Neorhizobium galegae: one gene and its partners. The main gene of each other region encodes a partner of the protein of the gene in region 3 in a complex. Links are inferred from orthologs where the notes say so. Each region holds a gene or a part of one and is shown on either strand. Other genes may lie near its edges.

Region 1 (2,933 bases), 610 kb from region 3 along the record:
GACGGCCATCTGCATGCCGAAGCAGATGCCGAAATACGGCACCTTGCGTTCGCGCGCGAAACGGGCCGCATTGATCTTGCCCTGCGAACCGCGCTCGCCGAAGCCGCCCGGTACCAGAATACCGTGAACCTTCTCAAGCCACGGCGCCGGATCCTCCTTTTCGAAGATCTCCGACTCGATCCACTCGAGGTTGACCTTGACGTGGTTGGCGATGCCGCCGTGATGCAGCGCCTCGATCAGCGACTTGTAGGCGTCCTTGAGGCCCGTGTACTTGCCGACGATCGCGATCGTCACTTCGCCTTCCGGGGTGCGGATGCGGTTGCAGACCTCCTCCCAGGCGTCGAGGCGCGGCTTGGGGGCCGGTTCGATGCCGAAGGCGGCGAGCACCTCGTTATCGAGGCCTTCCTTGTGGTAGGCCATCGGCACGTCGTAGATATTGGCGACGTCAAGCGCCTGGATCACGGCGGAGGCCCGCACGTTGCAGAACAGCGAAAGCTTGCGGCGTTCGGCCTCCGGAATTTCGCGGTCGGCGCGCACCAGCAGGATATCCGGTGCGATCCCCATCGCCTGCAGTTCCTTGACGGAATGCTGGGTCGGCTTGGTCTTGAGTTCGCCGGCCGCCGGAATGAACGGCATCAGCGTCAGGTGGACATAGATCGCAGTGCCGCGCGGCAGGTCGTTACCGAGCTGGCGGATCGCTTCCATGAACGGCATCGCCTCGATGTCGCCGACCGTACCGCCGATCTCGCAGATGACGAAATCGTAGTCGTCATTGCCTTCGGTGACGAAATCCTTGATCTCGTTGGTAACGTGCGGGATCACCTGGACGGTCGCGCCGAGATAGTCGCCGCGGCGTTCCTTGTCGATGATGTTCTTGTAGATGCGACCCGTGGTGATGTTGTCGGTCTTCGTCGCCGAACGCCCCGTAAAGCGCTCGTAATGACCGAGATCGAGGTCGGTTTCCGCCCCGTCGTCGGTGACGAATACCTCGCCGTGCTGCGTCGGGCTCATCGTGCCCGGGTCGACGTTGAGATAAGGATCGAGCTTCCTCAGCCGAACCCGGTAACCTCGTGCTTGTAACAAAGCTCCGAGTGCCGCGGCCGCAATTCCTTTTCCGAGGGAAGAAACCACGCCGCCAGTTATGAATACATATCGCGCCATGGGATTCACCGGATACCTTTTCATTGGTGATTCCGCCAGCCCAAATCGTCTGCTTTATAAAAACGGCTGTGGAATCTTCACAAAATAAAACCGGCAGGCTTTTGGCCTGCCGGAGCTTGAAACGTTGACCGAGCCTTATTGGCCGGTCGGAACACCCGTCGGTGCGGCCGGAGCCGAACCGGTCGCGGGCGCCGCAGGAGCCTGCGTTGCAGGCGCAGCGCCGGTTGCCGGGGCTGACGGAGCGGATGCGCCGGAGCCGGACGGAACGCCGTTGCCTGCCGGAGCGGGCGCAGGCGCCGGGCCGAGCTGGTCGAGAATGCCGCCGCCGGTGCCCTGCTGGCTCTGCGGGATGCGGTTCAGGATGTCGCTCGGGCGGGATTCGTACCGCGCCAGGATGCCGAGTGCCAGCGAGGTGATGAAGAACAGCGTCGCGAGGATGGCGGTCGTGCGGGTCAGCGCATTGGCGGTGCCGCGTGCCGACATGAAGCCGGAGCCGCCGCCGATGCCGAGCCCGCCGCCTTCGGAGCGCTGGATCAGCACTACGCCGACGAGCGCCAGCACGATCATGAGATGAATAACGATCAGAACGGTCTGCATGAATTAAAGATCCCTGCCCCTCGACGAGGCAATAGAAGAAGATTGGCGGCTCTTTACATGAGGCTCGCGTGCATTCCAAGCCCTTATCAAAAAGCTTTAGGCCGTCAGTCCCTCATAGACCCGATAGATGGCGAGAAAGTCCTCGGCTTTCAAGCTCGCGCCGCCGATCAGTGCGCCGTCGACATTCTCGACGCCCATCAACTCCCTGGCATTGCCCGGCTTGACCGAACCGCCATAGAGAATGCGCATCTGTCTGCCTTCGTCGCCGAACCGCTGAATAAGTTCTGCCCGCATGAAGGCATGGGCGATTTCGATATCCTTGACGGTCGGCGTCAGTCCGGTGCCGATCGCCCAGATCGGTTCATAGGCGACGACAGTGTTGGCGGCGTTTGCCGACAGGGGCAGCGAGCCGAAAATCTGGCGTTTCAGGATATCGAGGGTCTGGTATGCGTCGCGTTCGTCGCCGGTTTCGCCGATGCAGATGATCGCCGTCAGGTCGGCGGCATAGGCCGCCTCCGCCTTGGCGCGGACCAGATGATCGGTTTCGGCATGGTCGGCGCGGCGTTCGGAATGCCCGACGATCACATAGGTGCCGAAGCAGTCGGCGATCATCTCCGCGGAAATATCGCCGGTATGGGCGCCGCACATGTTCTGGTGGCAATCCTGGCCGCCGATTTCAAGCGGACTGTCGGTCGCCAGGGCGGTTGCGACATAGAGCAGCGTCGCCGGCGGGCAGATCAGCGTATCGACCTTTTCCGACAACGGTCCTATCACACCATCGGCAATCGTCTTGATTTCGGTCAGGAACTCGCGGGTGCCGTTCATCTTCCAGTTTCCGGCAACGAGCGGGCGCACATCAGGCGTCATAGGCAAATAATTCCTCTCCGTTCGGTTCCGACCAGCAAAACCGAGGCCTCCGTCTATTCGGGAAACTGGTTTTAGACATATCCTGCGTGAATTGGTATGCAAAAGACAGGTTTTGGTTCAGGACCTTGGTTAACGAGCGGTCTTTCAGTGGCCGGTCAGCAGAAAATTCAGGACCTTCCTCCAATCGACCATCCGGATCGGCGTGCCGTGGCTGCCGCTTGCAAACAGCGTGAACCGGGTCGGGTAGCGCGCGGCCTTCAGCTTGCGATAGACCGCTTCCTGATCCTCGAACTTGTAGACGCTGTCGC
Region 2 (3,341 bases), 2.3 Mb from region 3 along the record:
GTGCCGGAATGTTCAGTTTCGCCCTGCCGGTCCAGGTGCCCGAGATTACCGTGTCATTGCTCTGGCATCCGCGGCTGGATGCCGATCCGGCTCACCGGTGGCTGCGGACATGTGTTCGGGAAATCTGCGCCGGGTCTCCAGCCGAAGGCTGATGCGATCTTTCCGGAAGGCGGACACGAAAACGCCGCCCAAGGGCGGCGTTCGCATCATCAGGTTTCGCGGAAGCCTCAGGCCTGCTCGAAGGCGCCGTGGCAATGCTTGTATTTCTTTCCGGACCCGCAGGGGCAGGCCTCGTTGCGGCCGATCTTGCCCCAGGTGGAGGGATCTTCCGGACGACGGTCTTCCGGTGCAGCGATGAAGTTCTCGCTATCGAAACCGGTGACCTGGTTGAGGCCGGTCGTCGGATCGACATGCTGTTCGTCGTAGATCGCCGGCGGCTGCGGCGGTTCCGGGTTCTGCACCAGCTCGACGCGCATCAGCTGTGCGGTGACCGCCTCGCGCAGGTTGGCAAGCAGGGCCTGGAACAGCTCGAAGGCTTCCGCCTTGTATTCCTGCAGCGGATCGCGCTGGGCATAACCGCGGAAGCCGATGACCGAGCGCAGGTGGTCGAGGTTGACGATATGCTCGCGCCACAGGTGGTCGAGCGTCTGGAGCAGCACGGAGCGCTCCACATAGGTCATGATATCGGCGCCGAAGCGTTCCTTGCGATCGGCCGCGGCCTTGTCGGCAGCCTCGGTGATGCGCTCCCGGATGTCGGTCTCGCCGATGCCTTCTTCCTTGACCCAGTCCTCGATCGGCAGGTCGAGGTTGAGCATCCGGTCGGCGTCTTCGCGAAGGCCTGCGGCATTCCATTGCTCGGCATAGGCGCGTTCGGGAATGTGCTTGGCGACGAGAACTTCGATCACCTCGTTGCGCATGTCCTCGACGGTCTCGGATACGTCTTCCGAGTCCATCATCTCGATGCGCTGCTCGAAGATCACCTTGCGCTGGTCGTTGGTGACGTCGTCGTATTTCAGAAGGTTCTTGCGGATGTCGAAGTTGCGGGCTTCGACCTTCTTCTGGGCGCGTTCGAGCGCCTTGTTGATCCAGGGATGGACGATCGCTTCGCCTTCCTTGAGGCCGAGCTTCTGCAGCATGCTGTCCATGCGGTCGGAGCCGAAGATGCGCATCAGGTCGTCCTGGAGCGACAGGTAGAACTTCGAACGGCCCGGGTCGCCCTGACGACCGGAACGGCCGCGCAGCTGGTTGTCGATGCGGCGGCTTTCGTGGCGTTCGGTGGCGATGACGTAGAGGCCGCCGGCGGCAAGCGCCTTTTCCTTGAGCTGCTTCACTTCCTCGCGGCTTGCCGCTTCCAGTGCATCGCGCTCCGGACCCGGCTCCATGCCTTCGAGCTCGCGTTCGAGGCGCATGTCGATATTGCCGCCGAGCTGGATGTCGGTGCCGCGGCCGGCCATGTTGGTGGCGATCGTCACTGCGCCCGGCACACCGGCCTGCGACACGATATAGGCTTCCTGCTCGTGGTAACGGGCGTTCAGGACCTGGAAATTGTTGAAGCCCGACTGGCGCAGCATGGTCGCCAGCAGTTCGGATTTTTCGATCGAGGTCGTGCCGACCAGGACCGGCTGGCCGCGTTCATGGGCTTGTTTGATCTCTTCGATGATCGCCTTGAACTTCTCGTCGAAGGTCCGGTAGACCTCGTCGTCCTCGTCGATACGCTGGATCGGCAGGTTGGTCGGCACTTCGATCACTTCGAGCTTGTAGATATTGCCGAACTCTTCCGCTTCGGTCTGGGCCGTACCGGTCATGCCGGCGAGCTTTCCGTACATGCGGAAATAGTTCTGGAAGGTGATCGAGGAGAGCGTCTGGTTCTCCGGCTGGATCTGCACCTTTTCCTTGGCTTCGAGCGCCTGGTGCTGGCCTTCCGAATAACGGCGGCCGGGCATCATGCGGCCCGTGAATTCGTCGATGATGACGATCTCGTCGTTGCGGACGATATAATCCTTGTCGCGGGTGAAGAGCTTGTGGGCCTTCAGCGCGTTGTTGATGTGGTGGACGATCGCGACGTTCTCGACGTCGTAGAGGGATTCGCCCTTCAGCAGGCCGGCCTGACGCAGCAGGTTCTCGAGCTTTTCGGTGCCGACCTCGGAGAAGTTTGCAGAGCGCTGCTTCTCGTCGATCTCGTAGTCTTCCGGCGTCAGGACCGGGATGAAGGCGTCGATCGTGTTGTAGAGTTCCGAACGGTCGTCGAGCGGGCCGGAGATGATCAGCGGCGTGCGCGCCTCGTCGACCAGGATCGAGTCCACTTCGTCGACGATCGCGTAGTTGTGTCCGCGCTGGACCATCTGGCTGCGCTCGTACTTCATGTTGTCGCGCAGATAATCGAAGCCCAGTTCGTTGTTGGTGGCGTAGGTGATGTCGCAGGCATAGTTGGCGTGGCGCTCTTCGTCGCTGAGGCCATGGACGATGACGCCCGTGGTCAGCCCGAGGAAGCCGTAGAGTTTACCCATCGTGTGGGCGTCGCGCTGGGCCAGGTAGTCGTTGACGGTGACCACATGGACGCCCTTGCCGGCGAGCGCGTTGAGGTAGACGGGCAGCGTCGCCACCAGCGTCTTGCCTTCGCCGGTCTTCATCTCGGCGATCGCGCCATCGTGAAGGATCATGCCGCCGGTCAGCTGCACGTCGAACGGGCGCATGCCGAGTACGCGGCGGGACGCCTCGCGCACCACCGCAAAGGCGGGGATCAGGATGTCGTCGAGCGTCTTGCCCTCGGCGAGCAGTTTCCTGAACTCCACCGTCTGGGCTGCGAGCTGTTCGTCGGAGAGAGCCTTGGTCTTCTCCTCGATTGCATTGATGGCGTCGATGGTCGGCTGGTAGCTGCGCACGCGGCGATCGTTTGCCGAACCGAACAATTTGCGGGCGATGCCGCCAAGGCTGACCATACGAATGGTCCTTTCTGAAATCTGTCCCATGGGGGCGCGGGACCGGTCGAACCATCGGTTTCTGATGCCGATAAAATGACCCGTCACGCCCGGAAACTCTGCTGGACGCCAAGTTGCGTGACAGATAAGAGGGGGGTCGAATGATGTCAACGGTGGCGGCCGATACAGAATGGCCACAATCCGGTGTTTGTGAAGGTTTTCTGGCCGGAATCAGACGTTCTGAAACCGGCATCCTTATCGAAAGGTCTTTATCGATGTTGCGCCACAAATTTCTCATGACGGCCGCGCTGGCCGCCGCGATCCTCTGCCAGGCTCCCGCCTTTGCGGCGGAGGATACGGTCGTTGCCAAGGTCGGTGACCTGGAAATTCACCAGTCGGAACTGGATATTGCGGTTCAGAACC
Region 3 (2,929 bases):
AAAGCAGCCTGATATGGCCGCCAGTTCAAACCCCATACGGAACAGGTCAAAACGACCGGTCTCGGATGTCCTTGCGGGAAATCCGCGCCGATCGCTAAAGCTGTCGCGAGTTGGCGCGGTGTTTAACGGAATCAGCGCTGAAATGCAACCGCTCCGCCCAAGATTCTTTAACAGATAGATGACGGCTCAAAGAGCCGCCAGGATATTTTCGATATCGGCCGTGACCTTGTCCATGTCGGCCATGCCGTCCACAGCCTTGAGCTTGCCCTTGGCGTGGTAATAACCGATCAGCGGCGAGGTTTCCTTGTAGTAGACCTCGAGGCGCTTGGTCATTGTCTCGGCATTGTCGTCGGGACGGCGCTTGAAATGCGTCGAACCGCACTTGTCGCAGACGCCTTCCTGAGACGGCTTCTTGTCCGTGTCGTGGTAGACCGTGCCGCACTGGGCGCAGGAATAGCGGCCGGAGACGCGGCGCACGAGTTCCTTGTCGTCGACACGCAGTTCGATGACGACCGAAAGATCGAGACCCTTGGCCTTCAGCATCGCCTCGGTCGCATCCGCCTGCACCAGGGTGCGCGGGAAACCATCGAGGATGAAGCCGTTGGCGCAATCGGGCTGGTCGATACGCTCGGAGACAATCGCGTTGACGATCTCGTCGGAGACAAGATTGCCGGCATCCATGACGGCCTTGGCGCGCTTGCCAACTTCCGTCTCGGCGGCGACGGCTGCACGCAGCATGTCGCCCGTGGAGAGCTGCGGGATACCGTGTTTCTCCACGATCCGCTGGGCCTGGGTCCCCTTCCCCGCGCCCGGCGGCCCTAAAAGAATCAGTCTCATCGTCCCCTCTTTCCTCCGCGCAGTTTCGACTTCTTGATCAGACCCTCATACTGCTGCGCAATGAGGTGCCCTTGGATCTGTGCTACCGTATCGAGGGTTACACTGACAACAATCAAAAGCGAAGTCCCACCAAGGGCTAATGGCACGCCGCTGCGGGCCACGAGGAATTCCGGCAGGATGCAGACGAAGACAAGGTAGATCGCGCCGACGACCGTGATGCGGGTCAGCACGTAATCGATGTATTCGGCCGTGCGTTCGCCCGGGCGGATGCCCGGAATGAAGCCGCCATGCTTCTTCAGATTGTCGGCGGTGTCCTTCGGATTGAAGACGATCGCCGTGTAGAAGAAGGCGAAGAAGGCAATCAGCAGGCCGTAGAGCAGCATGAACAGCGGCTGGCCGTGGCCGAGCGCCGAGATGATCATCGTCGCCCAGTCCGGCAGCCCGGCATTGCCGGCAAAGCCCGCAGCCGTCGCCGGCAGAAGCAGCAGCGACGAGGCGAAGATCGCCGGGATGACGCCCGAAGTGTTGAGCTTCAGCGGCAGGTGCGACGTATCGCCCTGGAACATGCGGTTGCCCACCTGGCGCTTCGGATACTGGATCAGAAGGCGGCGCTGGGCGCGCTCGACGAAAACGATGAGGGCGATGACGCCGATGGCCACCACGATGACGGTGAGAATCAGCGCAGTCGGAAGCGCACCGGTACGGCCAAGCTCCAACGTACCGGCCAGCGCGGTCGGAAGACCTGCGGCGATACCTGCGAAGATGATCAGCGAAATGCCGTTGCCGATGCCGCGCGAGGTGATCTGCTCACCGAGCCACATCAGGAACATGGTGCCGCCGAGCAGCGTCACGACCGTCGAAATCTTGAAGAACCAGCCCGGATCGAGCACCAGGCCCTGGCCGCTCTCGAGGCCGGCTGCAATGCCATAGGCCTGCAGCGTACCGAGCAGCACCGTGCCGTAACGGGTGTACTGGTTGATGATCTTGCGGCCGGCTTCGCCTTCCTTCTTGAGGTTTTCAAGCGAAGGGACGACCGAGGTCATCAGCTGCACGATGATCGATGCGGAAATATAGGGCATGATGCCGAGCGCGAAGATCGCCATGCGCTCCACTGCACCGCCCGAAAACATGTTGAAAAGTCCGAGGATGCCGCCGGCCTGGCCGCGGAAGGCCTGCGCATAGGCTTCGGGGTTCAAGCCCGGAAGCGGAATATGGGTGCCGAGGCGATACACCAAAAGTGCCGCGAGGGTAAACCAAAGCCGCTTCTTGAGATCCTCCGCTTTTGCGAAAGTCGCAAAATTCAGATTGGAGGCAAGTTGTTCCGCTGCAGAAGCCATGCAATTCTCCGCCTGACCAATTCTCCGGCGGCGGGGAAATGCCGGATCCGGAAAGCAGTCTAAAAATTCTGGTTCAAAAAACCGGGCGCGCGAGATTGCCGATGCAATCGGATGCCTCACCCTGTTTTCCGTATGATCCCGGTCAGGCGACCAACAGGATCGCTTCGGGATCGTGAGGCTCACATATGGAGATAAAATCGCCCGGTGTGAAGCACAAACCGGGCGATTTCAAAACGATTTATTCGGCCGCTGCTTCGGCTACGACGAGCAGCTTGATCGAAGCGCCGGCCTTCTCGATCTTCTCGACGGCAGCCTTGGAGGCGCCGGCAACTTCGATCGAAACCTTCGCCGTCAGCTCGCCGTCGGCGAGGAGACGAACGCCGTCCTTGGGACGACGGATGACGCCGGCAGCCTTGAGGGCGGCAGCATCGATCGTTGCCTTCGGGTCGAGCTTCTTGGCATCAATCGCGGTCTGGATACGGCCGAGCGAAACGACGGCGTAGTCAGTCTTGAAGATGTTGGTGAAGCCGCGCTTCGGCAGGCGACGATAGATCGGCATCTGGCCGCCTTCGAAGCCCTTGATGGCGACGCCGGAACGGGCCTTCTGACCCTTCACGCCGCGACCACCGGTCTTGCCCTTGCCCGAACCGATACCGCGACCTACGCGGATACGGTCCTTGGAAGAGCCTTCGTTGTCCTTGATCTCATTCAGTTTCATGGTCAATTCCTCCGTCTCACTTCTCGTCGACGACGCG

What was found.
Region 1: secY (region 3) and secG share a complex: the UniProt entries of both Escherichia coli proteins name them as parts of the sec protein translocase complex. The link is inferred for Neorhizobium galegae from one-to-one orthologs.
Region 2: the proteins of secY (region 3) and secA are in contact, whole or in part, in a crystal structure (PDB 3DIN), measured with the Thermotoga maritima proteins. The link is inferred for Neorhizobium galegae from one-to-one orthologs. Residues at the interface, in WP_004081795.1 of Thermotoga maritima: Glu108, Gly109, Glu110, Glu111, Ala236, Glu237, Arg238, Arg239, Ile240, Thr241, Ile242, Gln243, Tyr244, Ala245, Arg246, Arg247, Val248, Thr249, Gly250, Arg251, Arg252, Val253, Tyr254, Gly256, Ala257, Ser258, Thr259, Tyr260, Leu261, Pro262; in WP_004082002.1 of Thermotoga maritima: Glu261, Ala262, Arg263, Lys300, Ala301, Arg302, Thr303, Ile304, Ile305, Leu323, Tyr324, Asp325, Pro326, Val329, Ser330, Tyr333, Ile336, Lys340, Phe345, Val349, Glu363, Phe364, Tyr374, Ser375, Gly376, Gly377, Glu393, Ile395, Thr482, Ser483.

Annotation. Positions count from the first base shown.
Region 1 is NZ_CP090095.1:2,336,349-2,339,281, reverse strand. Bases 28-2,888 are described here. They hold secG (preprotein translocase subunit SecG), read right to left. Parts: upstream 1,759-2,888; coding sequence 1,297-1,758; downstream 28-1,296. Other genes in these bases: LZK81_RS11705 (alpha/beta hydrolase), read right to left, coding at 2,770-2,888; tpiA (triose-phosphate isomerase), read right to left, coding at 1,855-2,625; LZK81_RS11720 (CTP synthase), read right to left, coding at 28-1,170. In the rest of the region: more of LZK81_RS11720, read right to left, coding at 1-27; more of LZK81_RS11705, read right to left, coding at 2,889-2,933. UniProt on the Escherichia coli protein: Subunit of the protein translocation channel SecYEG. Overexpression of some hybrid proteins has been thought to jam the protein secretion apparatus resulting in cell death; while this may be true it also results in FtsH-mediated degradation of SecY.
Region 2 is NZ_CP090095.1:4,038,350-4,041,690, reverse strand. The notes cover bases 28-3,296. They hold secA (preprotein translocase subunit SecA), read right to left. Parts: upstream 2,940-3,296; coding sequence 228-2,939; downstream 28-227. Other genes in these bases: LZK81_RS19735 (peptidylprolyl isomerase), read left to right, coding at 3,194-3,296; LZK81_RS19745 (LysR family transcriptional regulator), read left to right, coding at 28-152. Also shown: more of LZK81_RS19745, read left to right, coding at 1-27; more of LZK81_RS19735, read left to right, coding at 3,297-3,341. UniProt on the Escherichia coli protein: Required for protein export, interacts with the SecYEG preprotein conducting channel.
Region 3 is NZ_CP090095.1:1,721,763-1,724,691, reverse strand. What follows is about bases 5-2,861. They hold secY (preprotein translocase subunit SecY), read right to left. Parts: upstream 2,175-2,861; coding sequence 834-2,174; downstream 5-833. Other genes in these bases: rplO (50S ribosomal protein L15), read right to left, coding at 2,413-2,861; LZK81_RS08655 (adenylate kinase), read right to left, coding at 187-837. Outside these bases: more of rplO, read right to left, coding at 2,862-2,892; rpmD (50S ribosomal protein L30), read right to left, coding at 2,909-2,929. UniProt on the Escherichia coli protein: The central subunit of the protein translocation channel SecYEG. Consists of two halves formed by TMs 1-5 and 6-10.